DNA from 4 places in the Bradyrhizobium sp. WYCCWR 13022 genome. Region 1 is predicted to be linked to each of the others. Evidence: predicted binding sites of a transcription regulator. Region 1 holds the regulator's gene; each other region holds the start of a gene.
The links. Region 1 encodes PhoB, which activates phosphate uptake and scavenging genes when phosphate is short. Its sites were predicted from a motif close to TGTCATNNANCTGTCAT; they were not measured.
Positions count from the first base shown of each region.

Region 1 (7,977 bases):
ATTCGGCCTATGGCCTGAACGCGATCGACGTCGCAAAAATCTGCTTCCTCGCCGGCCTCACCTTCTGGCTCGGCAATGCCGCCGTGCTCGGCCTCGGCATCTCCTATCATCCGGAGGCGGCCGCCTCGATCGACCAGTTGCCGCCCTGGCTCAACAGGACGATCGCGATGATGATCATCGTGGGGTTGGTCGGCTATGTGGTCTGGGTCTGGACCCAGCCGCGGGTGGTCGGGCGTGGTCCCTGGACCGTGGTGCTGCCGGGCGGCCCGCTGACGCTGCTCCAGATCGCGATCGGTATCATCGATCTCGGCTTCTGTGCGCTCGCGATGTATGTGCTGGTCCCGGACGAGCCCAATCTCGGCTTCGTCGTGGTCGCCGTGATCTTCGTCTCGGCGACGCTGCTTGGCTTTGCCAGCCATTCGCCCGGCGGGCTCGGGGTGTTCGACGCCGCCATGCTGGTCGGCCTTTGGCAGATGGATCGCGAGGAACTGCTCGGCGGCATGCTGCTGTTCCGGGTCCTCTATTACCTCTCCCCTTTCGTGATCTCTGTAATCTTGCTGACGTTTCGCGAAGTTATCATCGGCGCCCGATCGAAACGGCTGCAGCAGGCGGCGCTCAAGCTCGACCCCGGCCCGGCGCGTGAGGCCGCCTACGTGCGAGAGCGCCGCGACAGCAGCGGCGCCTGACCGGCGCCAGCTCCCAGGAGAAGTCCGCCCCTATGGCGATCGACGCCCCATCTTCTCCCCCGGCACAGCCCTGGACCGACCGGCTGCGGCATTCGACCGTGATCCTGATCGCCGCGGCGCTGGCGCTGTCGGTGGTGGTCTCACTCGGCGAATTGTCGGTGATCCGGGCGGCGACGGTGTTCCTCTGCATCGCGGCCGCGGCGCTGATCCCTTGGCGGCTGCATGATACTGCGGCCTCGCGCGAAGACGTCAGGCGCGTCAATCCGGTCGAGAGCGCGGCGGTGGCTGCCGTCGTCGCCGGCATGCCGGATCCGGCCGTGCTGCTCGACCGCGCCGGCCGCGTCATCCATCTCAACGCCGCCGCCGCTCAGCTCGCGCCGGCACTGCGCAAGAACGAGCTCGCCCAGTTCGCGCTGCGCTCGCCGGAGATCATCACGGCGCTGCGCGAATCCATTGCGACCACCGAGGCGCGGCGCGCAACCTATCTCGACCACGTGCCGGTCGATCGCTGGATGGAGCTGATCATCACGCCGGTGCCGGTGCCGACCAATTTCGGCGGCGCCGACAAATGCATGCTGATGACTTTCCACGACCAGACGCCGCTGCGCCGGGTCGAGGAGATGCGGGCCGACTTCGTCGCCAATGCCAGTCATGAATTGCGCACGCCGTTGGCCGCGCTCTCAGGCTTCATCGACACGCTCCAGGGGCAGGCCAAGGACGATCCCAGGGCACGCGAGCGTTTCCTCGGCATCATGCACAATCAGGCCACCCGCATGGCTCGCCTGATCGACGACCTTCTGTCGCTGTCGCGGGTGGAGCTGTCGGCCCATGTGCGGCCGGACACCCTGGTCGACCTGCTGCCGATCATCTTCCAGGTCGCAGATGGCCTCGAGCCGCTCGCCCGGGAGCGCCAGGTCCAGGTGGAGACCCATCTGCCTGAAGCGCCGGTGATGATCGCCGGCGACCGCGAGGAGCTGCTCCGTCTGTTCGAAAACCTGATCGAGAACGCACTCAAATACGGTGCCTCGGGTGGACGCGTCATCGTCTCGCTGACTACGCCCGAAGCCACTGACGGAACTCCGGAAATACGTGTCATGGTGCGCGATTTCGGCCCCGGAATCGCGCCCGAGCACCTGCCGCGCCTGACCGAGCGCTTCTACCGGGTGGACGTCGGCGACAGCCGTTCGCAGGGCGGGACGGGGCTCGGATTATCGTTGGTGAAACATATTCTTAACCGTCACCGCGGCCGTCTTTTGATCGAGAGTGTGCCCAAGCAGGGGGCCACTTTCACCGCCTGTTTTCCTCAGGCTAAGACTTTAGTTTAGGCCATAAAATCTAGCGATTTCAATCGGTTGATTGTGTCATCCGACTGTCACGAAACCTTCGTAAAAGCTCAGTCGACCGCTCCTAAAGGGGCGGCGTGGGGGAGCGCGATCGGGCGCTGATGGGCGCTTCGTTCCCCTGTATGGAGACCAGCATGAATTTCCTCAAAACTATCGTCGCTGCCGGCTTGGTCGCCGCATCGACGTCTGCCTATGCTGCCGACATCACCGGCGCGGGTTCCAGCTTCATCTTCCCCGTCCTCTCGAAGTGGGCCGATGCCTACAAGAAGGACACGAACGGGGTCGTGAACTATCAGTCGATCGGCTCCGGCGCCGGCATCAAGCAGGTGCAGGCCAAGACCGTGACGTTCGGCGCCACCGACGCTCCGCTGAAGGCCGAGCAGCTCGAGAAGGATGGCCTCGCCCAGTGGCCGATGATCATGGGCGCGATCGTTCCGGTCGTGAACATCGATGGCGTGAAGCCGGGCGACATCATGCTCGACGGCCAGACGCTGGCTGACATCTTCCAGGGCAAGATCACCAAGTGGGATGACGCGGCGATCAAGAAGCTCAATCCGAAGGTGACCCTGCCGTCGGCCGCGATCTCGGTCGTGCATCGCTCGGACGCTTCGGGCACCACCTTCAACTTCACCGATTACCTGGCGAAGGTCAGCGCGGACTGGAAGTCGAAAATCGGTTCGGGCACCGTCGTCGAGTGGCCGTCTGGCGTCGGCGCCAAGGGCAATGAAGGCGTGTCCGCCAACGTTGGCCAGACCAAGAACTCGATCGGCTATGTCGAATACGCTTATGCCAAGCAGAACAAGCTGACCTACACCGGTCTGGTGAACAAGGCCGGCAAGCCGGTGCAGCCGACCAACGAAGGCTTCCAGGCCGCGGCCTCGAACGCCGACTGGGCTCACGCTCCCGGCTACTTCCTGATCCTGACCGACCAGCCGGGCGACAAGTCCTGGCCCATCGTTGCCTCGACCTTCATCCTCATCCACCGGGATGCGACCGACAAGGCAGCCGTCCAGGACGCGCTCAAGTTCTTCAAGTTCTCGTTCGACAAGGGCGGCAAGATGGCTGAAGAGCTCGATTACATCCCAATGCCCGACTCGGTCGTCAAGCAGATCGAGAAGACCTGGGCTGCGGACATCAAGAGCTGAGCAAGCGGCTCTCGTGTCCCGGACGCGGTACGGCTCTGGCGATGCGAACCATCGTCCAGCGCCGCGCCGCTGAGCCGGGCGCATAAGACTAGAGGCCCCGGATCGGCGTCGCACCGCTTCGCGCTGCGTTCCATCCGGGGCACGAGACCAGGCAGGCCAAACAGAATATAGTCAGTACAGGGGATCGGCGTGGCAGACATGGCCGTACAGAGCGACGCACCGGTGATGGAAGCTGCCGGACCCTATGACCGCGCCAAGGCGCTCAGCGCCTTCAAGCTGGGTGACATCACTTTCTATTGGATCACCCGCCTCAGCGCGATTTCGGTCCTGCTGATTCTCGGCGGTATCATCATTTCCCTGGTCATCGGTGCCTGGCCGGCGGCGAAGGCCTATGGCCTGCCGTTCCTGTGGTCGCAGCGCTGGGCGCCCTCGGCTGATCCGCCCGTGCTCGGCGCGCTTTCGCCGATGTACGGCACCCTCGTCACGTCTTTCATCGCCATGCTGATCGCGATTCCCGTGGGTCTGGGCATCGCGATCTTTCTGACCGAACTGTGCCCGCAATGGCTGCGCCGTCCGATCGGTATTGCGATCGAGCTGCTCGCCGGCATTCCCTCGATCATCTACGGCATGTGGGGCTTCTTCGTGCTCGGGCCGTTCCTCGCCTACACCTTCCAGCCGTTCATGATCGACACCTTCGGTTCGGTGCCGATCCTCGGCGCGGTCTTTGCCGGCCCGCCATCCTATCTCAGCCTGTTCAACGCCTCGCTCATCCTGGCGATCATGGTGCTGCCCTTCATCACCGCGATCTCGGTCGACGTCTTCAAGACGGTGCCGCCGGTGCTGAAGGAAGCGGCGTATGGCGTCGGATGCACCACCTGGGAAGTCGTCCGCAACGTGGTCATTCCCTACACCCGCGTCGGCGTGATCGGCGGCGTCATGCTCGCCCTCGGACGCGCCCTCGGCGAGACGATGGCGGTGACCTTCATCATCGGCAATTCGTTCCGCATCTCGACCTCGATCTTCGCGCCCGGCACGACCATCTCGGCGGCGATCGCGAGCGAGTTCGCCGAAAGCGACGGCTTGCACCAGTCCGCGCTGATCCTGCTTGGTCTGCTGCTGTTCGTGCTGACGTTCTTCGTGCTGGCGGCCGCGCGGCTGATGCTGTTGCGGCTTGAGAAGAAGGCGGGAAAATAGCGCCATGAATCCGATCTACGCACGCCGCCGCCGCAAGGACATCGTCATTCGCGTCCTGTGCGTTGCCGCCGCCCTGTTCGGCGTCACCTGGCTCGCGCTCATTCTGGCGACGCTGCTCTACAACGGCGTCACCGGTCTCAACTTCCAGATCTTCACGCAAAGCACGCCGCCGCCCGGCTCGACCGAAGGCGGATTGCTCAACGCCATCGTCGGCTCGGTGATCATGACCGTGATCGGCGTCGGCATCGGTGCGCCGCTCGGCCTGTTCGCGGGGACCTATCTCGCCGAATACGGCCGGCACGATCGCCTGACCTCGGTGATCCGCTTCATCAACGACATCCTGCTCAGCGCGCCCTCGATCATCATCGGCCTGTTCATCTACGGCGCGGTGGTGGTGCCTATGCGAGGTTTCTCCGGCATCGCTGGCTGTCTGGCCTTGGCCGTGATCGTGATCCCGGTGGTGCTGCGTACCACCGAGGACATGCTCTTGCTGGTGCCCAACCCGTTGCGCGAGGCCGCCAGTGCGCTCGGTTTGCCGCGCTCGCTGGTGATCAAGAAGATCGCCTACCGCGCGGCGCGCTCCGGCCTGATCACCGGCGTGCTGCTCGCGACCGCGCGCGTTGCGGGTGAGACGGCGCCGCTGCTGTTCACCGCGCTGTCGAACCAGTTCTTCAGCCTGGACCTCACCAAGACGATGGCGAACCTGCCTGTCACCATCAACAACTTCGTGCAGAGCCCCTACGAGTACTGGAAGCAACTCGCCTGGAGCGGCGCCCTGCTGATCACGCTCACCGTGCTTGCCTTGAACATTGGCGCGCGCATTCTTGGCGCCGAGAGGACCGCAAAATGACCGATCTGTCCGTATCCGTGAGTTCCAACGCTCATCTGGCATCGCAGCAGCCGTTGCCGGAGGCCCCGGCCAAGGTGACGGTGCGCAACCTCAACTTCTATTACGGCGAACACCACGCGCTGAAGAACATCAACCTGGCGCTCGGCACCAACCGCGTCACGGCCTTCATCGGGCCGTCGGGCTGCGGCAAGTCGACCCTGCTGCGCATCTTCAACCGGATGTACGACCTCTATCCGGGCCAGCGCGTCACCGGTCAGCTCATGCTCGACCAGACCAACATCCTCGACCCGAAGCTCGATCTCAACCTGCTGCGCGCCCGCGTCGGCATGGTGTTCCAGAAGCCGACGCCGTTCCCGATGACGATCTACGAGAACATCGCCTTCGGCATCCGTCTCTACGAGAAGATCTCGAAGTCCGAGATGGACGGTCGCGTCGAGAAGGCGCTGCGCGGCGGCGCGCTGTGGAACGAGGTCAAGGACAAGCTCAACGCCTCGGGCCTGTCGCTCTCCGGCGGCCAGCAGCAACGCCTCTGCATCGCCCGCACCGTCGCAGTGCGGCCCGAGGTGATCCTGTTCGACGAGCCCTGTTCGGCGCTCGATCCGATCTCGACCGCCAAGGTCGAGGAACTGATCCAGGAACTGTCCGAGAACTACACGATCGCGATCGTCACCCACAACATGCAGCAGGCGGCCCGCGTCTCCGACAAGACCGCCTTCATGTATCTCGGCGAGCTGATCGAGTTCGACGACACCAGCAAGATCTTCACGTCGCCGTCCGACCGGCGCACGCAGGATTACATCACCGGCCGGTTCGGCTGAGGAGACGGGACATGGGTTCTGAACATACCGCAAAAGCCTTCGACACCGACCTCCAGGAGCTCACCCGCCTGGTGGCCGAGATGGGCGGCATCGCCGAACGCATGATCGTCGATTCCGTCGATGCCCTGATCCGCCGCGATGTCGCGCTCGGCCAGCGCGTCGTCACCATCGACGCCGAGCTCGACACGCTGCAGAGGAAAATCGAGGAGCGCGCCGTGCTCACCATCGCACGCCGCCAGCCGATGGCGGTGGATCTGCGCGAGATCGTCGGAGCGATGCGCGTTGCGACCGATCTCGAGCGGATCGGCGACCTCGCCAAGAACATGGGCAAGCGCGTCGCGGCGCTGGAGACGGATTTCCATCCGCTCAAACTGTTCCGCGGCCTCGAGCACATGACCGACCTCGTGCAGCAGCAGGTCAAGTCGGTGCTGGACGCCTATGCCGCGCACGATCTGCCGGCGGCGATGGCGGTGTGGAAGGGCGACGAGGAAGTCGACGCCATCTGCACCTCGCTGTTCCGCGAACTCCTCACCTACATGATGGAGGATCCGCGCAACATCTCGTTCTGCATCCACCTGATGTTCTGCGCCAAGAACATCGAACGGATCGGCGATCATGCCACCAACATTGCCGAGACCGTGTTCTACATGATCGAAGGCCAGGCGATCACCGACAAGCGGCCGAAGGGCGACATGACGACGTTCGCCACGACGGTCCCGAACACCTGATCAGGCAAGGAGCGACCAGACCATGGGCGCACGCATTATGGTGGTTGAGGATGAGGAAGCTCTCACCGAGCTTCTCCGCTACAACCTCGAAGGCGACGGCTATGACGTCGAGACGGTGATGCGCGGCGACGACGCCGACACCCGCCTCAAGGAGCACATCCCCGATCTGATCGTGCTCGACTGGATGCTGCCGGGGCTGTCGGGCATCGAGCTGTGCCGCCGGTTGCGGACGCGGTCCGACACCAAGCAGCTGCCGATCATCATGCTCACTGCGCGCGGCGAGGAGAGCGAACGGGTGCGGGGCCTTGCGACCGGCGCCGACGATTACATCGTCAAGCCGTTCTCGGTGCCCGAGCTGTTGGCACGCGTGAAGGGGCTGCTGCGGCGCGCCAGCCCGGAGCGGCTCGCGACCGTGCTTGCTTTCGGCGACATCGAGCTCGACCGCGAAAAGCGCCGCGTGGCGCGCTCGGGCCGGCCGATCGATCTCGGCCCGACCGAATACCGTCTGCTCGAGTTCTTCCTGGAGCATCCCGGCCGCGTGTTCTCGCGCGAGCAGCTGCTCGACAGCGTCTGGGGCCGCGACATCTATATCGACGAGCGCACCGTCGACGTGCATATCGGCCGCCTGCGCAAGCTGCTCAATCTCGGCCGCGAGCAGGACCCGATCCGCACCGTCCGCGGCGCGGGCTACGCGCTCGACGATCGCTTCGCGAAGGCCGAGCAGGCCTCCGGCTAGCTACCTAGCTGCCCGCAAGCAAAACAAAAAAAGCGCGCTCGGCGGCGCGCTTTTCTTTTTCGCCCCGGCCGGTGCCGGGACGATGTCGGTCTCAAGCTGTACTCAGCGCGTGCCGGGCTTGGCCGGTGCGCGGCGGCGATCGGCTGCCGGCTGATACGCAACGCGCGAGTGCTGGGCGCAGTAGGGCAGGCCGGACAGGGCCTTGCCGCCGCAGAAGAAGAAATCCGGGCTCGAGGGATCGCCCACCGGCCAGTGGCAGGTGGCTTCGTTCAGCTCGAGCAACGAGAGCCGCTGGCTCATCGGCACCACGTTGTCGTAGGTAACGGGTTCGGCCTCGACCTCGACCTCGAAGGCCTGCGCCAGTGCGGTGTTGCCGCGCGCGATCGGCCTGCTCACCCGCATCATGTGCTGCGCAGGACGTGCCTTGCGTGGCCGCGGAGCCGCTGACGAGGGGCTCTTGGCGCGGCCGGACAGGCC
Region 1 is NZ_JAUIZJ010000013.1:51,183-59,159, forward strand. Features, by position in the region: gene QY049_RS20350 (lysylphosphatidylglycerol synthase domain-containing protein) at 1-686, shown strand, start outside; gene QY049_RS20355 (ATP-binding protein) at 719-2,011, shown strand; gene pstS (phosphate ABC transporter substrate-binding protein PstS) at 2,164-3,174, shown strand; gene pstC (phosphate ABC transporter permease subunit PstC) at 3,373-4,368, shown strand; gene pstA (phosphate ABC transporter permease PstA) at 4,373-5,218, shown strand; gene pstB (phosphate ABC transporter ATP-binding protein PstB) at 5,215-6,036, shown strand; gene phoU (phosphate signaling complex protein PhoU) at 6,048-6,764, shown strand; gene phoB (phosphate regulon transcriptional regulator PhoB) at 6,787-7,500, shown strand; gene QY049_RS20390 (GcrA family cell cycle regulator) at 7,603-7,977, opposite strand, start outside.

Region 2 (7,977 bases), on a different contig from region 1:
GAACGTGCCGCGCCCGTAAGACTACGGTGACCATCCGGCGATAAGATCTCCCCCACGAGCTACCATGTGTGACGTTCGACATGACTGGAATGATGGCCTCTAATTTCGTCTCGCGCTGGTCCGGTGCATTCTGGTCGGGAGCACTCGGCATCTGCGCCATCGTCGCCGTTGTCCGTCCCGCCGAGGCCGACCCGCGCGCCGTGGTCGAGCTCTTCACATCCCAGGGCTGCTCGTCCTGCCCGCCCGCCGACAAGGTCATCGGCGACCTCGCCAAGGATCCCTCGATCATCGCGCTGAGCATGCCGATCGACTATTGGGATTATCTCGGCTGGAAGGACACGCTGGCGGATTCACGTTTCTCGGCGCGGCAGCGCGCCTATTCACGCATGCGCGGTGACCGCGAAGTCTATACCCCGCAGGCCGTGGTCAACGGCGCCGTGCATGTCATCGGCAGCGACCGCTCCGGCATCGAAAACGCGATCGACAAGACGGACCTGGGCGCGGGCGTGATGAGCGTGCCGGTGACGATGTCGCTCGCGGGCAAGCAGATCAACGTGTCGGTCGCAGCGAGCAGGGAGCCGACGGTCTCGCATGGCGAAGTCTGGATCTGCTCGATTGCGAAATCGGTGCCGATCGAGATCGGCCGCGGCGAGAATCGCGGACAGCAGATCACCTATCACAACGTCGTGCGCAATCTGCTCAAGGTCGGCGACTGGAACGGGCGTCCCGAAAGCTGGAGCGTGCCGCTCGAGAATCTGACGTCGCGCGATGGGGTCGACGGTGCGGTGGTCTATGTCCAGGACGGTAGCCGCGAGAAGCCCGGTGCGATGCTGGGCGCGGCGTATACGTCGCTGCACTAATTCGAAACTCTCCAGTGTCGAGATTGCTCTCGCTCCTCATGGTGAGGAGCGCGTTCATGCGCGCGTCTCCCTGAGGATCAGGGGCGAGAGTGATGGCGCCGATGAGGGAGCAGGTCATCGAGGCAGACACACCCGGACACAAACAAAAAAGGACCAACTCGCGTTGGCCCTCCTTGTCGCGCGTACAGACCCGATCCTGTTCGACCCCGGGGGGCTGGGGGCTGAGGAATCCGGAACCGAAAGGACCGGGTCAACGCACACCAGCCTTTTCGCAACGCAGGGCGGCAGGCGATGGGCGGAAAAGCGGCGATCCTGTGATTCCTGCTAACGATCCCGTGACGCTTTGCCGCCGGGAATTTCAACCGTTGCATGTGTCATGATTCGCAACCGGCCGGCGAGATGGCCCCCAGTTCTCATGTGGTTCTAAAGTGGTTCTCATGTGGTTCTCGTGGGCACTTCAAGAGCCCCTTGCGGCGGGGAACGGTTGGCGCAATCATGCAATTGTCATGATCCGCGGCTCCGGGGACGGTCTTCGCGGGGGCGGTCATGCTGACACGACAGGAGGCGCCCCATGAGTTTGACGTCGGAGGATGCCGATCCGAGCGAGCAGCGCGCAGTGGCGCGCCCCGCCGCTGCGAATGCCCAACCCGGCCGGGTGACGTTCGACCGGCTCGAACTGCACCGAATTCTCAATCTCTATGGCCGCATGGTCGCCGACGGCGAGTGGCGCGACTATGCCATCGACTTCCTGAAGGACCGCGCGGTGTTCTCGGTCTATCGCCGGGCCTCCGAAGTGCCGATCTACCGCATCGAGAAAGATCCGCGGCTCGCGCGCAAGCAGGGCATGTACAGCGTGATCTCGGCGACCGGCCTGATCCTGCGCCGCGGCCACGAGCTCGAGCGCGTGCTGCTGGTGATCGACAGGAAGCTGGCGGTGGTGTGACGACCTTCGGTCGTCATTCCGGGGCGCGACCGAAGTCGCGAACCCGGAATCTCGATCCGCTTTTGCGAAGGAAACTTCTGGATTCCGGGTTCGATGCCGACGCATCGCCCCAGGAATGACGAATGAACCTACTTCGCCGGCACGTTCTTCGCGCCCTCGCCGAGGTCGCGCTGCATCATCACCGTATCCAGCCAGCGGCCGAATTTCAGGCCGACATTGGGATGCGTGCCGATCATCTTGAAGCCGCCTCTGGTGTGCACGCCGATCGAGCCGGCATTGGCGGAATCGCCGATCACGGCGATCATCTGGCGGAAGCCACGCGCTTCGCATTCGCTGACCAGCCGCTCCAGCAGCAACGAGCCGATGCCGCGGCGGTGGAAGCCCGGGTCCAGATAGATCGAGTTCTCGACCGTGAAGCGATAGGCCGGGCGGGGCCGATAGGCGCCGGCATAGGCGTAGCCCGCGAGACGGCCGTCGAGGATGGCGACGAAATAGGGATAGCCGCCGTCGACCAGTGCGCGATAGCGGCGCGTCATTTCGGCGAGGTCTGGCGGATCCAGCTCGAACGTCGCGGTGCCCTCGCGGACGGCCTGCTGGTAGATGGCGGTGATGGCGGGGAGGTCGGCCTCGATAGTGGGCCTGATTTCGGGTGCGGACATGGGGAGAGATTAGAGCGTTCCCGTGGTGGCTGGAAGGGGCAGCGCTCCTTCCACACCGTCATTGCGATCGTAGCGAGGCAATCCAGAAATGCATCCATGGAGGGACGCTGGACCGCTTCGCTGCGTCCGTAATGAGCGGATAGGCAGCGGGCAAACAAAAACCCCGGCCTTTCGGCCGGGGTCGGTGTCCGTTCGCTCTGGTCCGGCGCTTAGTCGCGCTGGCCGAGGAGCTGCAGCAGCAGCGTGAACAGGTTGATGAAGTTCAAGTACAGCGACAACGCGCCGGAGATCGCCGCACGTTCGGCGATGTCACCGCCGGCCGAAGCGTAGCCGTAGATGTAGTCGTTCTTCAGCCGCTGGGTATCCCAGGCGGTGAGGCCCGCGAACACCAGCACGCCGACCACCGACACGATGAACTGCAGCGCGGTGCTGGCCAGGAACAGGTTCACCAGGCTCGCGATGATGATGCCGATCAGGCCCATGAACAGGAACGAGCCCATGCCGCTCATGTCACGCTTGGTGGTGTAGCCGTAGAGGCTCAGCGCGCCGAAGGTCGCCGCGGTGATGAAGAACACCCGCACGATCGAGGTGTGCGTGTACACCAGGAAGATCGAGGACAGCGAGATGCCCATCAGCGCCGAGAACACCCAGAACAGGATCTGCGCGGTCGAGGGCGCCAGGCGGTTGATGCCTGCCGAGATCACGAACACCATGGCGAGCGGCGCGAGCATGAACAGGTATTTCAGCGGGCTCACGAACATCGCGTAGCCGAACGGCGTCAGGAACAGCTTGCCGACGCGGACGGCTTCCGCCGTCGGAACGTCGGTGACGGCAGCCATGTAGACGCCGAGCGCGGCGAGGCCCGTGATGGCGAGGCCGATGCTCATATAGTTGTAGATGCGCAGCATGTAGGCGCGCAGGCCGGCATCGACCGTCGCGGCGTCAACACGCCCGGCGGCCCTACCGAAAGGAGAAGTGTAATTGCGGTCCAGGTCCGACATGGTCGAATTCCCATTGGTTGGTCCGGTCCGGCATAGGGGTTGCCATGCCGCCGGTTCGTCAAATTCTATCTCGGAAACCGATGTCTGCCGACATTAACTTTAGCTAACAATCGGGGCTCCGAACCCATCCGATATGTGGGAAACTAACACATTCGCTGCAACCGTCCACGCGCGGCCGAATGTCGCCCTCTACGTGTGCTCCTGACGCAAACCTGACAAGCGGGCGGGGTTAATCGCGGAAATCACGCGATTCCGATCCCGCGCCGCCATCCGCTACCTTTTGTCACAAATTGCGCAACACCGTGGCGGGCTTTTTGTTCAACGCCAGCAACGTGCCGGCAAGCCCGAGCCCGACGGTGACGACCAGGGCGGCGGCAACTACGCCGGCCGCGCTCGCAGCCTGCCAGACGAAGGTCAGCGTCATCAGCCGCGTGACGATCATCCAGGCCGCGATGCTGCCGGCGATCACGCCGAACATTGCGGTGGCAAGGCCGATCAGCAGATACTCCAGCGCATAGGCACCGAGCAATCGCAGCCGCGTGGCGCCGAGCGTCTTCAGGATCACCGCATCATAGACGCGGTGGCGATGGCCGGCGGCGAGCGCGCCGCCCAGTACCAGGATCGCCGAGATCAGGGTCACGGCGCTGGCGCCGCGGATCGCCAGCGCGAGATTGGTGACGACCGCGCCGACCGTCTCCATCACCTCGCGCACGCGCACGCTCGTCACCATCGGGTAAGCATCCGCGACCTGCTTGATGATCTTGCCGTCGCCGGTCGCATCGCCGCCGGCTTCGGTCAGCGTCGCGATGTGGGTGTGCGGCGCGCCCTTGAAGGCGTTCGGCGAGAACACCAGCACGAAATTGATGCCGAGCCCCTGCCAGTCGATGGTGCGCAGATTGCCGATCTTCGCCGGGATGTCGCGGCCGAGCACGTTGACGACGATCTCGTCGCCGAGCTTGAGGCCGAGCCCGTCGGCGATCTTCTTCTCCATCGAGACCAGCGGCGGGCCGGAATAGTCGGCGCTCCACCACTTGCCCTCGACCACCTTGGAGCCCTTCGGCAGCTCGCCGGTATAGGTGAGGCCGCGGTCGCTCTGCAGCACCCATTCGGAGTCGGTCGTCGGCTTGAGGTCCTCGGCGCGGACGCCGCCGGCGGCGACGATGCGCCCGCGCAGCATCGGCACGTCCTCGACCTTCGATCCCGGTGCGATCTGGCGCAGATAATCGTCGAAGGGTGCGGCCTGCGTGCTCGGAATGTCGATGAAATAGAACGACGGTGCGCGGTCGGGCAGTGCGGCCAGGAACTGCCGGCGCAGATTGCCGTCGATCTGGGTGATGGTGACGAGCACGGCCAGGCCAAGACCGAGCGAGAGCACGACGGACGGCGTCAGCGCCCCCGGGCGGTGGATGTTGGCGATCGCGAGCCGCAGCATGGTGAAGCGCGTGCGCGGCAGCCGGCGCGCGATCGCCATCAGCACCGCAGCGACACCGCGCAGCACGGCGAACACGACCACGGAGGAGACCACGAACACCGCGGCGATGCGCTTGTCGAACGACAGCCCGATCACGACGGCGACGAGCAGCGCGACGACGACGCCCATGAGCACGAGATAGCCAAGGCGCGGCCGGTGCCATTCGGCCGCGATGGTGTCGCGGAACAGCGCTGCGACCGGCACGTCGTGCACGCGCCCGAGCGGCCACAGGCCGAAGGCGAGCGCGGTCAGCAGGCCATAGACGAAGGACAGCGCGAGCTCGTCGGCATGTACGGCCGGCACCACGGGCAGCGGCAACAGTTTTCCGAACAGGCCGACGATGGCAAACGGCATGGCCGCGCCGAGCGCAAGGCCAATCACCGAGCCGATCGCGGCGAGCAGCACGACTTGCGCCAGATAAATGCCGAACACGTCGCGCCCGGTGGCGCCGACGGCCTTGAAGGCCGCGATCACCTCGAGCCGGCGATCGATATGGCTCTTGACTGCGTTGGCGACGCCGACACCGCCGACCAGCAGCGCGGCGAGGCCGACCAGCGTCAGGAACTGCGTGAAGCGGCCGATATTGCGCTCGAGCTGCGGCGAAGCGTTGGAGCGGCTGCGGATCTCCCAGCCGGCCTGCGGCGCGGCGTTCCGCGCGTCCGCGATGAAGGCGTCGGTGGCGCGGTCGCTGTTGGCGCTATCAGGCAGCTTTACGCGATAGACCCAGCGCACCAGGCTGCCGGGCTGAACGAGGCCGGTGGCGCGCAAGGCCGCTTCGCTGATCAGGAAGCGTGGCCCGAAACCAATGCCGCTGGCGAGCTTGTCGGGCTCGGCCTCGACGCTCGATCGGATCTGGAAGGTTGCCGAGCCGATGGTGACGCGGTCGCCGATCTTGAGCGACAGCCGCGCCAGCAGCGTCGGGTCGGCAGCCGCGCCGAACGCGCCGTCGCGTTCGGCGAGCAGGTCGCTCAGCGGCAGCTGCGGCGCCAGCGTCAACTGGCCGAGCATCGGATAGGTGTCGTCGACCGCCTTCATCTCGACCAGCGCCAGCTTGCCGTCGGTCGAGCGCGCCATGCCGCGCAAGGTGGAGGCAACGGAGACGGTGCCGCGCGAGCGCAGGAAGGCAACTTCGTCGGGTTTCGCCTCGCGCTGGAACAGCACGAACGAGACGTCGCCGCCGAGCAGCGTGCGGCCCTCGCGTGCAAGACCTTCGCTCAGGCTCGCCGAGACCGAGCCGACACCCGATATCGCCATCACGCCGAGCGCGATGCAGGCGATGAAGACGTAGAAGCCGCGCAGGCCTCCGCGCAATTCGCGCAAGGCATAGCGCAGCGACAGCGCGACGCCGTTCGGCTTCGCAAACGGTTCGACAGCGACGCTCATGCGTTGGTCGTCTGCGTTTCGATGCGCCCCGAGCGCAGGCGGATCACGCGATCGCAGCGATGCGCGAGCGAGGAATCGTGCGTGACCAGCACCAAGGTCATGCCGCGCTCGGCATGCTTGTTGAAGAGCAGGTCGACGATCTGCTTGCCGGTCGCCTCGTCGAGATTGCCGGTCGGCTCATCCGCGACGAGGATGGCGGGATCCGGTGCCAGCGCACGCGCGAGCGCGACGCGCTGCTGCTCGCCGCCCGAGAGCTGCGTCGGATAGTGATGCAGGCGGTCGCCGAGCCCGACCGATTGCAGCTCCTCGGCCGCGCGCCTGCTCGCGTCGGGATTGCCGGCAAGCTCGAGCGGCACCGCGACGTTTTCCAGCGCCGTCATGGTCGGGATCAGGTGGAAGGACTGGAAGACGATGCCGACCTGGCGGCCGCGGAAGCGGGCCAGCGCGTCCTCGTCGAGGGCATTGAAAGGCGTGCCCGACACCACCACCTCTCCGCTATCAGGACGCTCCAGCCCCGCCATCACCATCAGCAGCGTGGATTTGCCCGAGCCTGACGGGCCGATCAGGCCGATCGTCTCCCCCGAGCCGACGCGCAAGCTGATATCCTTGAGGATATGAACGCGTGCCGCCCCCGACCCCAATGAGAGATTGACGTTGGAGATGGCGATGGTGTCCGGCGCAGTGCCGGCGAGCGAAGAGGGAGAGGTGCTGATGTCCATGGTCCGGTCATATGGCAACTCCGCACGCGCGGTCGAGAGGCGTTACGGATTGTTCATGCACATAGCCGTGTTGATGCTCGCTTTGATGACGTTCGCCAATCCCGCCTGGGCGGACGCAACGAAGCCGATCAAGCTGGTCGTTCTCGGCGATTCCTTGAGCGCCGGTCTGGGCCTTTCGGCCCAGGACGCGTTTCCCGCGAAGCTTCAAAAAGCCTTGCAAGCCAAGGGCATAACGGTCGACATGATCAACGCGGGAGTGTCGGGCGACACCTCGTCCGGCGGCCGCGACCGGCTCGACTGGTCGGTGCCCGACGGAACCGAGGGTGTCATCCTCGAGCTCGGCGCCAACGACGCGATGCGCGGCATCGACCCTGACTTGACGCGGGCGGCGCTGACCGACATCGTTCAGCGTCTCAGGGCGCGCAAGATCGCCGTGATGCTGTGTGGGATGCTGGCGCCGCCGAATTTCGGCGCGGATTATGGCGCGCGCTTCAATTCGATTTATCCGGATCTGGCGAAACAGTTCGACGTGCCGCTCTATCCGTTCTTCCTCGACGGCGTCGCGGCCGACGCCAAGCTCAACCAGGCCGACGGCATTCATCCGACCGCCGAAGGCGTCGACATCGTCGTCAACAACATGCTGCCCACGGTCGAGGCATTCGTACGCACGATCGGCGAGCAACGCCGTTGAAAAGCAGGCAACGCCAACCGTAATACCCAGGGTTTTCCCGGTGTAGCCGTGGCAACACTTCGCAGAGTCACACAACTGCGATAGGAATCAGGGTACCGGTGATTCGTCGCCGGCTCTAATTTGGATAGGGTCCTGCTCAGGGACCGTACCCAAGCATCGGGAGTACGAAACGATGCCGCGTTTGTTCACTGGTCTGGAAATTCCGGCCGAGATCGGCCAGTCGCTTTCCAATCTCAGGGGCGGCCTTCCC
Region 2 is NZ_JAUIZJ010000016.1:74,684-82,660, reverse strand. Features, by position in the region: gene QY049_RS23195 (thioredoxin family protein) at 81-860, shown strand; gene QY049_RS23190 (DUF2794 domain-containing protein) at 1,432-1,803, shown strand; gene QY049_RS23185 (GNAT family N-acetyltransferase) at 1,932-2,462, opposite strand; gene QY049_RS23180 (Bax inhibitor-1/YccA family protein) at 2,672-3,463, opposite strand; gene QY049_RS23175 (ABC transporter permease) at 3,747-6,317, opposite strand; gene QY049_RS23170 (ABC transporter ATP-binding protein) at 6,314-7,036, opposite strand; gene QY049_RS23165 (arylesterase) at 7,092-7,727, shown strand; gene thpR (RNA 2',3'-cyclic phosphodiesterase) at 7,900-7,977, shown strand, end outside.
Region 2: QY049_RS23190 (DUF2794 domain-containing protein) is a predicted target of PhoB. The motif match lies at 1,352-1,368, and genes of this name have one in related genera.

Region 3 (7,977 bases), on a different contig from region 1:
AAACCTCGAACAGCTTTCGCGTCCGCGCCTCGATGCCCTTGGCGGCGTCGATCACCATGACGGCGGAATCCACCGCCGTCAGGGTGCGATAGGTGTCTTCCGAAAAGTCCTCGTGGCCCGGCGTGTCCAGCAGGTTGAAGACAAGGCCTTCGAACTCGAACGTCATCACCGAGGTCACGACCGAGATGCCGCGCTCGCGCTCGATCTTCATCCAGTCCGAACGGGTGTTGCGCCGCTCACCCTTGGCCTTGACCTGGCCGGCGAGATTGATGGCGCCGCCGAACAACAGGAGCTTTTCGGTCAGCGTGGTCTTGCCGGCGTCCGGGTGCGAGATGATCGCAAAGGTACGCCGGCGCGACACTTCTGCGGCAAGCGGGGAACGGGCCGGCGATTCGGCTGTGGTGGCGGCAATGTCGGACATGGCGGGAGCGTTTGGCAGGGAAAATGGGCTGGATCAAGCCTCATTTGGTGATTGCGGAGCCTCTCGGCCAGCCCCATATCGGCCTTGGCCATGCTGGCCTTGGGGGAGGACGACCTCCCTGCTCATCAGCCTATTGCCTAGCGGGGACGGCCCTGCCTTGAAGGGAGGGTCGTCATGGCCTGGAGCATCCTGTTCGTCGCCGGTCTTCTCGAGATCACCTGGGCGATCGGCCTGAAATATACCGAGGGATTTACCAGGCTTGTTCCATCCGCGATCACGCTCGCGGCCATGGCGGGCAGCGTGGTCCTGCTCGGACTCGCGCTCAAGTCCCTGCCCGTCGGAACCGCCTATGCGGTCTGGACCGGGATCGGGGCAGTCGGCACCGCAACGCTCGGCATCTACCTGTTCGGCGAGCCCGCCACCGCGTTGCGCCTCGCCAGCATCGGGCTGATCGTGGCCGGCATCGCCGGATTGAAGCTGGTTACTTGAAGATCTGCACCGCCCACCAGCTCAGCGCGGCGACGATGGCCGAAGCCGGGATCGTGATCACCCAGGCATAGACGATCGAGCTCGCCACGTTCCAGCGCACCGCCGAGACACGGCGGGCAGCGCCGACACCGACGATTGCGCCGGTGATGGTGTGGGTGGTCGAGACGGGGACGCCGAGGAAGGTCGCCATGAACAAGGTTGCCGCGCCGCCGGTCTCGGCGCAAAAACCCTGCATCGGCGTCAATTTGGTGATGCGCAGGCCCATAGTGCGGACGATGCGCCAGCCGCCCATCAGCGTACCCAGCGCCATCGCCGTCTGGCAGGACAGGACCACCCAGAACGGCACCGTGAATTCGCTGCCGAGCTGGCCCTGCGAATAGAGCAGCACGGCGATGATTCCCATCGTCTTCTGCGCGTCATTGCCGCCATGGCCGAGCGAATAGAGCGAGGCCGAGGCGAATTGCAGGATGCGGAAGGCGCGGTCGACCGCGAACGGCGTCGAACGCACCGAGAGCCAGGACACGATCGCGACCAGCATCATCGCGAGCAGGAAACCGACCAGCGGCGACAGCACGATCGCCAACACCGCCTTGGTAAGGCCGCTCCAGACCGCTGCCGAAATTCCGGCCTTGGCCATGCCGCCACCGACAAGGCCGCCGATCAGCGCATGCGAGGAGGAGGACGGAATGCCCAGCCCCCAGGTCACGAGATTCCAGACGATGGCGCCGACCAGTGCGGCGAAGATCACCTGGGCGTCGACGATCGCGGGGTCGATGATACCGGTGCCGATGGTCTGGGCGACGTGAAGCCCGAACACCATGAAGGCGACGAAATTGAAGAATGCGGCCCAGAACACCGCAAATTGCGGCCGCAGCACCCGTGTCGAGACGATGGTCGCAATCGAATTGGCGGCGTCGTGCAGGCCGTTCAGGAAGTCGAACAGCAGCGCGACGGCGATCAGTCCGACCAGGACGGGAAAACCCAACGCAGCATCCACGGCGCGGCCCCTGCCCTACACTTGCTCGATGACGATGCTGTTGATCTCGTTCGCAACGTCGTCGAAGCGATCCGCCACCTTTTCGAGGTGGTCGTAGATCTCGACGCCGACGATGAAATCCATCGCGTTGCCGTCGCGGTGCTTGAGGAACAACTCCTTCAGGCCGATGTCGTGGAGATCGTCGACGCGGCCCTCGAGTTTGGTCAGTTCCTCCGTGATCGCGGTGAGCATCGCGACGTTCTTGCCGATCTGCTGCATCAAGGGCAGTGCGCGTCCGACCAGGTTGGCGCACTCGATCAGGAGCGCGCCGATTTCACGCATCGGCGGCTCGAAGGTGCGCACCTCGAACAGCATCACGGCCTTGGCCGTCTGCTGCATCTGGTCGATGGCATCATCCAGCGACGTGATGAGGTTCTTGATGTCGCCCCTGTCGAACGGCGTAATGAAAGTGCGGCGCACCGCCGTCAGCACCTCGCGGGTGACGTTGTCGGCGTCGTTCTCGAACTGGCTGACGCGCTGGCAATAGACCGGCGTCTCCTCGCCGCCGTTCAGCACGCCCTGGAGCGCGATCGCGCCCTGGATCACGGTCTGGGCGTGGCGGTCGAACAGGTCGAAGAACCGTTCTTCCTTGGGCAGGAAAGCGCGAAACCAACGCATCATGGAAATGGTCTACCGGTTGGAAATCCCCCGGTCCGTACGGACCGTCACAAAACCGTCATAGACCATTTTCGCTCTGCGTGCGTGTCATCTCACGCCCGCGGAGCGGGATCATCCACCGGATTCGCACATCAATTAAATTGATGTGATATCAATGATTTAGAGCGATCGCCGGAAGTAATGGGCGATTTCGCCGATGACGCCGCGGCGGAAGGTGAGCACGCAGATCACGAAGATCGAGCCCTGGATCACCGTCACCCATTGGCCGAAGCCCGCCAGATATTGCTGCATGGCGATGATGACGAAGGCGCCGATCACGGGACCGAAAATGGTCCCGAGACCGCCGACCAGCGTCATCAGTACGACCTCACCCGACATCGACCAATGCACGTCGGTGAGCGAGGCGTTCTGCGCCACGAACACTTTCAGCGCGCCGGCAAAGCCCGCCAACGTCCCCGACAGGACAAACGCCAGGAACTTGTACTGGTCAGTCCGGTAGCCGAGCGAGATGGCGCGCGGCTCGTTCTCGCGGATCGACTTCAGCACTTCACCGAACGGCGAATTGATGATGCGGTAGATCAGCAGGAAGCCCGCGAGGAATCCGGCCAGCACGACGTAATAGAGCACGGTCGCATTGGACAGGTCGAGCACGCCGAACATGTGCCCCTGCGGAATGCCCTGGATGCCGTCCTCGCCATGCGTGAACGGTGCCTGGAGGTAGATGAAGTACAGCAGCTGTGACAGCGCCAGCGTAATCATCGAGAAGTAGATGCCCTGGCGGCGGATCGAGATGTAGCCGGTGATGAGGGACAGCACGAACGCCGCCGCGATGCCGACGAGGACGCCGAGTTCGGGCGGGAGCGCCCAGACCTTCAGTGCATGCGCGCTGCAATAACCGGCAGTGCCCATGAACATGGCGTGACCGAACGACAACAGGCCACCATAGCCGATCAGGAGATTGAAGGCGCACGCAAGCAGCGCAAAGCACAGCGCCTGCATCACGAAGAACGGATAGACTCCCGTGAAAGGCACCGACGCCAGCAGCAGCGCCATCACCACAAACGCGATCATCTCGTCGCGCATCGCGCGCGGGGTTACCGGCAGCGTGTCGTCCGTCAAGGCTGTCATGTCAGGCCGCCCTTCCCGTCAATCCCGTTGGCTTCACCAAGAGCACCAGCACCATCAGCACGAACACGACGGTGTTGGAGGCCTCGGGGTAGAAATATTTGGTCAGGCCTTCGATCACACCGAGCGCGAAGCCGGTGATGATGGAGCCCATGATCGATCCCATGCCGCCGATCACCACCACCGCGAACACGACGATGATGAGGTCGGCGCCCATCAGCGGCCGGACCTGATTGATCGGCGCCGAGAGCACGCCGGCCAGCGCGGCAAGACCGACACCGAGACCATAGGTCAGCGTGATCATGCGGGGCACGTTGATGCCGAAGGCGCGCACCAGCGTCGGGTTTTCAGTGGCGGCGCGCAGGTAGGCGCCCAGCCGCGTCTTCTCAATCAGGTACCAGGTCGCCAGACACACGACCAGCGAGAAGATCACGACCCAGCCGCGATAGATCGGCAGGAACATGAAGCCGAGATTCATGCCGCCCCTGAGCTGATCCGGAATGGCGTAAGGCAGGCCGGAGGAGCCGAAATAGTTCTGGAACACGCCCTGCACGATCAGTGCGATGCCGAAGGTGAGCAGCAGGCCGTAGAGATGATCGAGGCCGGTCAGCCACTGCAGCATGGTCCGTTCCAGGATCATGCCGAAGATGCCGACGATGATCGGCGCCAGCAGCAGCGCCCACCAGTAGTTGATGCCGCCGAGGTTCAGCAGGAAATACGCCATGAAGGCGCCCATCATGTAGAGCGCGCCATGGGCGAAATTGATGATGTTGAGCATGCCGAAGATGACGGCGAGCCCGAGACTGAGCAGCGCGTAAAACGAGCCGTTGATCAGTCCCACAAGTAGCTGTGCGTAGAGAGCCTGCATCGATCCAGCACCCAGTCCCTTCGGCGTTCCCAAAGTTTGCCCGCCGGCTCGAGGCCGGCAGGCTGTTGGTCCTACTTCTTAAGCAGCGCGCACTTGCTCTCGGAGAGCGGCGTGAACGCCTGATCGCCGGGCACCGTGCCGACGAGCTTGTAGAAGTCCCACGGTCCCTTGGACTCGGAGGGCTTCTTCACCTCGAACAGATAGGCGTTGTGGATGGTGCGGCCGTTCGGCTGGATCTCGCCCTTGCCGAACAGATCGTCTTCCGTGGGCATCGATTTCATCTTGTCGACGACCTTGACGCCGTCATGCGGATTGCCGCCGAGCGCTTCCAGCGCCTTGAGATAGTGGCGCACACCTGCGTAGACGCCCGCCTGCACCATGGTCGGCGGGGCGCTGTTCTTCATCTTTTCCGAGAAGCGCTTGGAGAACGCACGGGTCTTGTCGTTCATGTCCCAGTAGAACGTCTCGGTGAAGTTCAGGCCCTGCGCGGTCTCGAGCCCGATCGCCTTGACGTCGGTGAGGAACAGCAGCAGCGCGGCGAGCTTCTGGCCGCCCTTGACGATGCCGAACTCGGCCGCCTGCTTGATCGTATTGGTGGTGTCGCCGCCGGCATTGGCGAGGCCGATGATCTTGGCCTTGGAAGCCTGCGCCTGAAGCAGGAACGACGAGAAATCCGGCGTGTTGAGCGGATGCTTGACGCCGCCGACGACCTTGCCGCCATTGGCGTTGATGACGGCCGTGGTGTCGCGCTCGAGCGCCGCACCGAAGGCATAGTCGGCAGTGAGGAAGAACCACGTGTCGCCGCCGGCCTTCACCAGCGCCTGGCCCGTGGTGTGGGCCAGCATGTAGGTATCGTAGGTCCAGTGCACGGTGTTTGGCGAGCACTGCGCGTTGGTGAGGTCGGAGGTCGCCGCACCCGAGTTGATGTAGACGCCGTTCTTTTCCTTGACGACGTTGTTGACGGCGAGCGCCACGCCGGAGTTCGGCACGTCGACGATGGCGTCGACCTTGTCGACGTCGAACCATTGCCGCGCGATCGCGGTGCCGATGTCGGGCTTGTTCTGGTGGTCGCCAGAGATGATGTCGATCTTCCACCCTTTTGCGGCGAGGCCGGAGTCCTCGACGGCCATCTGGGCTGCGAGCGTCGAACCGGGTCCACCGAGGTCCGCATAGAGGCCGGACTGATCGGACAGCGCACCGATCTTGACCGTCTTGTCCTGTGCGAAGGCGACGCCGGCGGCGGTCGCGGCCAACGCCGTGCCGAGCAACAACGATGCAATCGACTTGTTCATACTACTTCCTCGTCAAATCTCTCTTCGTCTTTTCTGCAAGCCGTCCCGCTCCGGGCCAGGCTAGACGCCGAGATAGGTGTGGAGCTTGTCCATGTTGGCGGCAAGCTCCGCATTGGAAAATCCGTCAATGATCTTGCCGTGCTCGACGACATAATAACGGTCGGCGACGGTGGATGCGAAGCGGAAGTTCTGCTCGACCAGCAGAATCGTGAACCCTTCCTTCTTGAGCCGCGCAATGGTGTGGCCGATCTGCTGGATGATGACGGGCGCAAGACCTTCGGTCGGCTCGTCCAGCATCAGGAAGCTCGCGCCCGTGCGCAGGATGCGCGCGATCGCGAGCATCTGCTGCTCGCCGCCGGAGAGCTTGGTGCCCTGGCTGCTCAGCCGCTCTTTCAGGTTCGGAAACAGATCGAAAATCTGCTCGAGCGGCAATCCGCCTGCACGAACCACCGGCGGCAGCAGCAAATTCTCCTTCACGTCGAGGCTCGAGAAAATTCCCCGTTCCTCAGGGCAGAACGCGATGCCCATGCGGGCGATCTTGTCGGAGGTCGCGCGGATGATCTCCTGATCGTTGAATTTGATCGAGCCGGCGCGCTTGCCGATGATGCCCATGATCGACTTCAGCGTGGTCGTCTTGCCGGCGCCGTTACGCCCGAGCAGCGTGACGACCTCGCCCGCATTCACGTCGAAATTGATCCCGTGCAGGATGTGGGACTCGCCGTACCAGGCCTCGAGGTTGCGGACCTGGAGGATGTTGCCGCCGGTTGCGGCCTTCACCGGCGCCTCGGCCATTGCAGTCTCAGGCATGACCGGCTCCCAGATAGGCTTCCTTCACGCGCTCGTCCTTGGTGAGTTCGCTGTAATGGCCCTGCGCGAGCACCTGCCCGCGCGTCAGCACGGTGATGATATCGGAGAGATTGGCGACGACGCTCAAATTATGCTCGACCATCAGGATGGTGTATTTCGCGGAGATCCGCTTGATCAGCGCCGCGATCTTGTCGATATCCTCGTGGCCCATGCCGGCCATCGGCTCGTCCAGAAGCATCATTTCCGGATCGAGTGCGAGCGTGGTCGCGATCTCGAGCGCACGCTTGCGCCCATAGGCCATCTCGACCGCCGGCGTATTCGCAAACTCGCTGAGGCCGACGTCGTTCAACAGTTCGCGCGCACGGTCGTTGAAGCGGTTGAGCACGGACTTGGAGCGCCAGAAATCGAACGAGCTGCCGTGCTGGCGCTGGAGGGCGACACGAACGTTCTCCAGCGCAGTGAGATGCGGAAACACCGCCGAGATCTGGAATGAACGCACCAGTCCCAGGCGCGCGACATCGGCGGGCGCCATCGCGGTGATGTCCTGTCCCTTGTACAGGATTTTTCCGGCAGACGGTTTGAGGAACTTGGTCAGAAGATTGAAGCACGTCGTCTTGCCGGCGCCGTTCGGGCCGATCAACGCGTGAATACTCCCACGGCGAACCTTGAGCGCAACGTCGCGGACGGCGAAGAAGCCCGCGAACTCCTTGGTCAAGCCTTCCGTTTCGAGAATGAACTCATCGGCCAAACAGATTTCCCCCTGCCCGCATCCTGCGCGTGGCTGTCCTTGTTAATTCGGCTTTCCGGAGGCCCTGGAGCCCGTCCCGGACGCAGCCTCCGGGCGCGGAATATGCCGGAGGTGACGGGGGTTAGGCAAGGCGGAAAGCTGAGCAGGTCAGGCCTCCGGCCGGGAGTCTTATGCTCCCTTAGTTGGAGGTTTTGCTGATGTCGCCTGCCGGCTTCCCGGTTCGCAAGACGCCGGTCATCAAGTCGTCGTTAACGGTCTTTGGTCCCGCGCACCAGCCTTCATCAAAAATTTTCCCGCCGCGACCATCATGCGCGGGTTCATTTGCCGGGAATAATGTTTTGGATTTCGCAAGCGCCGCTCCTTCTGTCGTCAAGTCGATCAGGCAGCGTGACCTCCTGAACACGTGGCTGCGACTTTATGCGCGCCAGCAGCTTGCACCGGCGATCTGGGAGTACCAGCCCGCCCGACTCGAGGAAGAATTGTCCGATCTCATCTACTACACGGTGGACAATTCGGGGCCGACGCCGAGCCTGACCATTCAGAGCGAGGGCACCCGCATCTCGCGCGCCTACG
Region 3 is NZ_JAUIZJ010000002.1:933,760-941,736, forward strand. Features, by position in the region: gene QY049_RS05635 (peptide chain release factor 3) at 1-421, opposite strand, end outside; gene sugE (quaternary ammonium compound efflux SMR transporter SugE) at 596-910, shown strand; gene QY049_RS05645 (inorganic phosphate transporter) at 903-1,907, opposite strand; gene QY049_RS05650 (DUF47 domain-containing protein) at 1,923-2,567, opposite strand; gene QY049_RS05655 (branched-chain amino acid ABC transporter permease) at 2,724-3,692, opposite strand; gene QY049_RS05660 (branched-chain amino acid ABC transporter permease) at 3,694-4,557, opposite strand; gene QY049_RS05665 (ABC transporter substrate-binding protein) at 4,629-5,849, opposite strand; gene QY049_RS05670 (ABC transporter ATP-binding protein) at 5,910-6,656, opposite strand; gene QY049_RS05675 (ABC transporter ATP-binding protein) at 6,649-7,404, opposite strand; gene QY049_RS05680 (hypothetical protein) at 7,743-7,977, shown strand, end outside.
Region 3: QY049_RS05650 (DUF47 domain-containing protein) is a predicted target of PhoB. The motif match lies at 2,610-2,626, and genes of this name have one in related genera.

Region 4 (7,977 bases), on a different contig from region 1:
GATCTCGTGCAGCGCGCTGCCGCCGGAGGCGCGGATGCCCTCGACCTGCTTCTGGTCGGCGCCTTCGATTGCCTCCGAGAACAGCTTGCCGAACGCGCCGAAATCCGACACCGCGATGGCGAGCACGCCGGCGAACGGGCCGAGCCCGACCACGTTGATCCAGACCAGCGCCCAGATCAACGTATCGACGCCGCGAATCGAATCGAGGAAGCGCCGCACCGGAAAGCGCAGAAAGATCGACGGCACGACATTGCGCGCCGCGAACAGGCTGACCGGCAGCGCGAGCACTGCGGCGAGCGTGGTGCCGAGCAGCGCGATCGACAGGGTCTCGCCCAACGCCTTCAGATAGAGCGGCAGCGACGAACCGGGATCCGGCGGCATCATCATCACGCTGATCCAGCCGAGCTGGCTCAGCCCCGAGATGAAGCGCGACGGCGAGAACTCGAGATCGACCAGGCCATAGCCGAAAATGGCCATTGCGGCGATGAGCATCGCCGGCGTCGCCAGGCGCGCCGATGCGGGACGATTGAAGACACCGGGATAGCGCGCGCGGATCTCTGCGGTATCGATGTCCTGCGGCTTGCTCAATTCCGCGCCTCCTTGCCGAACAGGCGACCGCGTACCCAGCCGGTCGTGATGTCGATCAGGAAGACCGTGACGATGATGGTCACGAGGATCGCGCTGACGTCGGAGTAGTAGAACTTGCGGATCGCGACGATGAATTCCTGCCCGATGCCGCCGGCGCCGACGAAGCCCATCACCGAGGCCTCGCGCACGTTGATCTCGAAGCGCAGCAGCGCGTAGCTGGCATAGCCAGCCGAGACCTGCGGCAGGATCGCGAAGCGCATGCAGGAGATCCAGCTCGCGCCGGTGGAGCGAATGCCTTCGACCGGCTTCATGTCGGCGTTCTCGACGATCTCCGAAAACAGCTTGCCGAGCGCGCCGGTGGAGTGGATCGCGATCGCGAGCACGCCCGCCATCGGCCCGAGGCCGAACGCAATGACGAAGATCAGCGCAAAGACTATGCCGGGAACAGTGCGGGCGAATTCGAGCAGGCGACGGACCGTGAAGCGCAGCCAAGCCGCGGGCGCGGTGTTCTCGGCCGCGAGGAAGTTGAGCCCAAAGGCAAGTACCGCACCGATCATCGTGCCGACATAGCTGATCAGCAGCGTCTCGCCGAGCAGTTTGAGCCAGTTGCGCAAGCCCCAGAACCATTCGCCGAAATTGGTCCAGACCCGCTGCCCGCTGTCGAGGGTGAGGATGCGGTCGAAATAGCTGACGAAGTTGCCGAAATAGGTGAAGAGGGTGTGCAAGTTCACTTCGGCGCCGATCGAGGCCACGATCAGCGCGGCGACGAACACGACAAGCCCCCCCAGCACCCGCAGGCGCTTGCGCGCGACCGCCTTGCCATAGGCGGCGTTGAGGGCGGCGAGCTGCTGCTCGGGCAGGATCGAAACCGCAATCGTCATCGAAGGAACAGATCCATCAAGAAAAGAGCCGGGTCCATCGACCCGGCTCCAGTACGTCGTCCCGACGAGCTCAGGACGCCTTCTTACGCAGATTGTCGACGAACTTAATCAGCTCGATGGTCTTGTTGTAATCCTCGTTGGCGATCGGTTCCCAGGGCTTGTTCTTGCCGTCGGAGAGCTTCTTGAAAGCCTCGGGGTCCTTCTGGGCCGCATCGAGGAAGGCCTTCTTGATCGCGGCTTTCATGTCGTCCGGGAGGCTGCTGAGATAGGCGTAGGGCGAGTTGATGATGAGGTCGGACTTCACGATGATGCGGAAGTCCTCCTTCTTCATCACGGTGCCGTCGGCCGACTTGACCATGCCCTTGTTGAGCATGCGGGTCAGGTTGGAATCGTCGTCGGCGTTCCACCAGTTGGCGGCGACGTCGACGGTGCCCTGGGCCAGCGCCAGCACCGCATTCTCGTGGCTGCCGGTGAAGACGACCTTGGAGAAATAGGCGTCGGGATCGATGCCCATCGCGTTCAGCTTGAAGCGGGGCATGTTGTTGCCAGAAGTGGAATTCGGATCAACAAGCCCCAGATTCTTGCCCTTGAGGTCCTCGATCTTCTGGTACGGCGATTTCGCCAGCACGTAGAACACCGAGTAATAACCCTTCGAGCCGTCGGAATTGACGTCGATGACGAACGCATCGGTCTTGACGCCGGTCAGACGTGCGCGCGAGAAGGACGCCGGGCCATAATAGCCGATGTGGATGTTGCCGGCGCGCTGGCCTTCGATGACGGCGGCATAGTCGTTGGCGACGCGCAGCGTGACCTTCACGCCGAGTTCCTTCGACAGATAATCGACGAAGGGGCCGTAACGTTCGGTGACGCCCGAACCGTTCTCGGCCGGGATCACGGCAAAGGTGATCTCCGGATATTTCGACTTCCAGTCTTCGGCGCAAGCGGATCCGGCAAAGGTCAGCGCGGCAGCGCCGGCAAGAACTAATCTGCGAGTGATCATGATGCCCTCTTCATCTGACAGGATTGGTTGACGGAAAAACTGGTAACGACGGATGCGACGCGGCTCAGGCCGCGGCGGCCGTTCCGAGTGCCGGAACGCCCTCGGGCGCCGGGGCAGGTGTGCCGCCCATGACGTCGGCGGCTTCGAGATCGTAGAGCTCACGCGCGACGAGGTCGGTCAGCGCGGACGGCGCGCCGTCGAACACGACGCGGCCCGCCGCCATGCCGATCAGGCGATCGCAATAGCTGCGCGCCAGGTCGAGCGAATGCAGGTTGCACAGCACGGTGATGCCGAAATGCTTATTGATGCGCAGAAGCGCATCCATGACGATCTTGGTGTTGCGCGGATCGAGCGAGGCGATCGGCTCGTCGGCAAGGATGATGTCGGGCTGCTGCACCAGCGCCCGCGCGATCGCGACGCGCTGCTGCTGGCCGCCGGAGAGCTGGTCTGCACGCTGGGCGGCGAGCGCAGCGATGTCGAACTGTTCGAGCGCGGACATGGCCAGCGCCTTGTCCTGCTCGGGCCAGATCTGCGACAGCGAGCGCCAGGCGGGCATAGTGGCGAGACGCCCCATCAGCACGTTTGTCAGGACATCGAGCCGGCCGACCAGGTTGAACTGCTGAAAAATCATCGCCGAGCGCGCCCGCCACTGCCGCAGCTCCTTGCCGCGCAGTGCGGTGACGTCGAGGCCATCGAATACGATACGGCCCTGCGTCGGCGTCACCAGGCGATTGATCGTTCGCAGCAAGGTCGACTTGCCGGCGCCCGAGCGCCCGATCACGCCGACGAACCCGCCGGGGGAGATTTGAAACGAGGCGTCGTCCACCGCGGCTTTTGCGCCGAAGCGGCACGTCAGACCTTCAACCACCAGCATGCAGGGCTCCAGAGTAGCTGGAGCCCACCGCTATCGCCGGCCTTTAACGTTTGTGTGACACGGCGATTGCGGTGCGGCGATCCTACACACCTCATCCCCTGTCATCGCGACGTCATGATGATGTCATCGAGCGACTCGATGACGAGCCCCCGCCCTCTAATTTTAGGATGCAACATGGCCAAGGCGCTATCGGTCGAGCCGACCATCGATCCTTCGGCGAAGCTGCACGAGACCAGTCTCGGCGCTTATACCGAAGTCGGCGCCCGCACGATCCTCCACGAAGTCGCGATGGGCGACTACTCCTACGTCGTGAACGACGCGCAGATCACCTACACCACCATCGGAAAATTCTGCTCGATCGCGGCGATGACGCGGATCAATCCCGGCAATCATCCGATGCATCGCGCCACGCAGGCGCATTTCACTTACCGCTCCAGCGCCTACTTCCCCGGCGAGAGCGACGATCACGAGTTCTTCGACTGGCGGCGCCAGCATCGCGTCCATATCGGACACGACGTCTGGATCGGCCATGGCGCGGTGGTGCTGCCGGGCCGCAACATCGGCACCGGCGCCGTGATCGCGGCCGGCGCCATCGTCACCAAGGACGTGCCGGCCTACACCATCGTCGCCGGCAACCCGGCGCGGATCGTGCGGCGGCGGTTCTCGGAGGAGGTTGCCGGGCGGCTGGCCAAGCTGGCATGGTGGGACTGGGATCACGACAAATTGCGTGCAGCGCTGCCCGATTTCCGCAAGCTCGCAATTGAAGATTTCCTGACGACATACGAAGCAGGGGCGCATTCCCCGTCCAGCAAACGAAGCGCGGTCGCGTGACAGACATTTTCATCGAAGGTGGCCGGACCCTGATCGGCTCCGAGCTCGCCGAAGTTTCACTCTCCGTATCCGGAATCGACATCGCGCAGATCGATGCGCCGCGCGGCCGCGCGCGGCTGGCGATCGACGCGCGCAACCTGCTGGTGCTGCCCGGCATCGTTGACATTCATGGCGACGCTTTCGAGCGCCAGATGATGCCGCGGGCCGGTGTCGACTTCCCGATCGACGTCGCGCTGGCTGACACCGACCGCCAGGTGATCAGCAACGGCATCACCACGGTGTTCCACGCCACGACATGGTCGTGGGAGCCGGGCCTGCGCAGCGGCGACAATGCACGGCGCCTGCTCGAGGCGATCGAGCGGCAACGCCCGCACTTCGCCGCCGACACCCGCTTCCACCTGCGGCACGAGACCTACAATCTCGATGCCGAGGCCGAGATCGGCCAATGGCTCGCCGCGGGCCGCGTCGACCTGTTCGCCTTCAACGACCACATGGACGGGGTCGTTGCCGACATCTCCAATCCGCGCAAGCGCAACCGCATGGTGGAGCGGACCGGCCTGTCGAGCGACGACTTCGACAGGCTCGTCGCGCATATCGTCTCGCGCTCTGCCGATGTTCCGGCCTCGATCACCCGGCTCGCAGCGGCGGCGCGCGCGGCCGGAGTGCGGATGCTGTCGCACGACGACGCGACGCCGGCGATGCGCAAGTCGTTTCGCGACATGGGCGTGATGCTCGCCGAATTTCCGACCAACGAGGAGACGGCGCGCGAGGCCGCGACGGCCGGTGATGCCATCGTCTACGGTGCGCCGAACGTCGTGCGCGGCGGCAGCCACACCGGCTGGACCAGGGCCTCGGACATGATCGCCAAGGGTCTCTGCTCGGTGCTGGCCTCGGACTATTATTACCCGGCGCCGCTGCTCGCCGCCTTCCGCCTTGCCGCAGACGGCGTGCTGCCGCTGAGCGAGGCCTGGAAGCTGGTCTCGTCGGCGCCCGCGCAAGCGACCGGCCTGACCGATCGCGGCACGCTCGCTGCCGGCCATCGTGCCGATATCCTGCTCGTGGACGACAGCATGCCGCTGCGGCCACGGCTCGTCGCAGTGCTCGCGGCCGGCAAGCTCGCGCATCTCACCGATGCAACGCGGCTGCGCGGCGCGGCAGCGATGCCGCGCGAGACTGTCGTTGCGGCATAAATTGGTTATGCTCGGGCAATGACAGGTTTCCCCCGCTACGCGATCTATTTTGCCGCCGGCACCGACAACGCACTCTCCCGCTTCGGTGCCGAGTTGCTCGGCTACGAGGCTTATACCGGCGACGAAGTTTCGTTTCCGCAGGAAGCGCTGCATGTCGCGCCGGACTGGCACGACATCACGACTGATCCGCGCAAATACGGCTTTCACGGTACGCTGAAGGCGCCGATGGCGCTGGCGTCCGACAAGACCGAGGCCGAGCTGGTGGCGGCGAGCGCGGCATTCGCCGGGAAGGCACGGCCGATTCCGGTGATCCGGCCCGTGGTCGACTCTATCAGCGGCTTCATCGCCGTCATTCCGACCGAGCCGGTCGAGGCGCTCCAGCAACTGGCCGCCGATTGCGTCCGCGATTTCGATTCCTTCCGTCCGCGCCTGACGGCCGAAGACCGCGCGCGGCGTAGGCCGGAGAGGCTCACTGAGCGCCAGCGCGACTATCTCGATCGCTGGGGTTATCCCTACGTGATGGAAGAGTTTCGCTTCCACATGACGCTGACAGGGCGGCTCGATACGGAACGGCGCGGGCCGATTCTTGAGATGCTGCGGGCGCGGTTTGCGCGGCTGAAGCTCGATATTCTCGTGATCGATCGCATCACGCTGTTCAGGCAGGATGATGCCGAGGCGAGATTCCGCATCATTGGCGAGTGGATGTTGGCCAATTAACCGAAGTCGCGCAGCAATCTCAGCGTCGACCCGGCGCAGGCCGGGACGAGAGCGGAGGTTGTGGCCGACTGCTTTGCCCCTACTTCCCCCACCGCAGTGCCAGCGCGTCGCGCTCCTTGGCGAGTTCCAGCAGCCCTGCCTTCGTCGCCGGATGCAGCGGTTGCAGCGGATGGCGCACGGCGTCCGACTTGATCACGCCGCCGGCCTGCATCATGGCCTTGCAGGCGATCAGGCCGCACTGGCGGTTCTCGTAGTTGATCAGCGGCAACCAGCGCTCATAGGCGGCCTTCGCCTTCTCCCGGTCGCCCGCGAAATAGGGATCGATGATCTGGCGGATACCGTCGGGATAGCCGCCGCCGGTCATCGCGCCGGTCGCGCCGGCATCGAGATCGGCCATCAGGGTGATCGCTTCTTCGCCATCCCATGGGCCCTCGATGTCCTTGCCGCCCGCCTCGATCAGGCTGCGGAGCTTTGACGCCGCGCCCGCCACCTCGATCTTGAAATAGCGAATGTTGGAGAAGTCGCGCGCCAGCCGCGCCAGCAGCTCGACCGATAGCGGCGTGCCCGCGACCGGCGCGTCCTGGATCATGATCGGAATGTTGATCGCGCCCGACAGCACCCTGAAGAATTCGACGATGCCCTTCTCCGGCACGCGGAAGGTGGCGCCATGATAGGGCGGCATCACCATCACCATGGCCGCACCGGCGGCCTCGGCCTGCTTGCTGCGCGCCGCGCACACCGCCGAGCTGAAATGCGTGGTGGTGACGATCACGGGCACGCGGCCCGCGACGTGCTCCAGCACCGCATGCATCACGCTCTCGCGCTCGGCATCGGTCAGCACGAACTGCTCGGAGAAATTGGCGAGGATGCAGATGCCGTTCGAGCCCGCATCGATCATGAAATCGATGCAGCGGCGCTGGCCCTCGAGATCGAGCTCGCCGCGCTCGTCGAAAATGGTGGGTGCGACCGGGAACACGCCGCGATAGGGGCGCTGGGCGTTGTGTGGGGTGACCGGCATCGAAATTATCTCCCTGTCGTCCTGCCGTTAGTTTTGATCCGCCTGCGGGCAGGTCGGAGTATGGTACCGCTACCATTTACAGGGCACACGCACGCGCGGCAATGCCCATCCGCGCGCCGTTGAGCAGGGAATGAAGGCTTAGGCGGACTTCACCGCGCCGAGGAAACCCTCGACTGCGACGCGGAGGCGGTCCGCGTCGGCCGACATCTTTGTCACCGACTGGGACAGTCCCGTGCCGGCGTTGCCGGTCTCCCGGTTGAGCTTGGCGACGCTGCCGATGGTGTCGGTGACCTCGCGCGTGCCTTGGGCGGCATGTTGGAAGTTGCGCGAGATCTCGGTGGTGGCCGCGCGCTGCTGCTCGACCGCGGCCGCAATCGCGGTCATCTTCTCGTCGATGCCGCTGATGGCCCCGCCGATCGAGCGGATCGCAGCGACCGCCTGCCCGGTCGCGCCCTGGATCTCCTCGACCTGGCGCGAGATCTCCTCGGTCGCGGTCGCGGTCTGCGCCGCGAGGCTCTTGACTTCGCCGGCAACCACCGCAAAGCCGCGGCCGGCTTCGCCGGCGCGGGCCGCCTCGATGGTGGCGTTCAAGGCGAGCAGATTGGTCTGGCCGGCGATGGCGTGGATCATCTTCACGACTTCGCTGATGCGGCCGGCGGTCTGGTCGAGGATTTCGACGGTGGCGTTGGTCTGTTCCACCTGCGACACCGCTTCGCGCGCATCGCGTGCGCTGGACTGCACCTGCGCGGAGATCTCGCCGACGGAGGCCGAGAGCTCCTCGGTCGCAGCCGCGATGCTTTCGAGATTGTTGGTGGCCTGCTCGGCGGCAGACGAGACCGCAGCGGTCTGGCTGCTCGATTCCGAGACCAGCGTGCGCA
Region 4 is NZ_JAUIZJ010000023.1:199,814-207,790, forward strand. Features, by position in the region: gene phnE (phosphonate ABC transporter, permease protein PhnE) at 1-588, opposite strand, end outside; gene phnE (phosphonate ABC transporter, permease protein PhnE) at 585-1,469, opposite strand; gene phnD (phosphonate ABC transporter substrate-binding protein) at 1,540-2,469, opposite strand; gene phnC (phosphonate ABC transporter ATP-binding protein) at 2,534-3,343, opposite strand; gene QY049_RS27985 (chloramphenicol acetyltransferase) at 3,518-4,174, shown strand; gene QY049_RS27990 (alpha-D-ribose 1-methylphosphonate 5-triphosphate diphosphatase) at 4,171-5,364, shown strand; gene QY049_RS27995 (DUF1045 domain-containing protein) at 5,383-6,081, shown strand; gene QY049_RS28000 (dihydrodipicolinate synthase family protein) at 6,161-7,099, opposite strand; gene QY049_RS28005 (methyl-accepting chemotaxis protein) at 7,238-7,977, opposite strand, start outside.
Region 4: phnC (phosphonate ABC transporter ATP-binding protein) is a predicted target of PhoB. The motif match lies at 3,443-3,459, and genes of this name have one in related genera.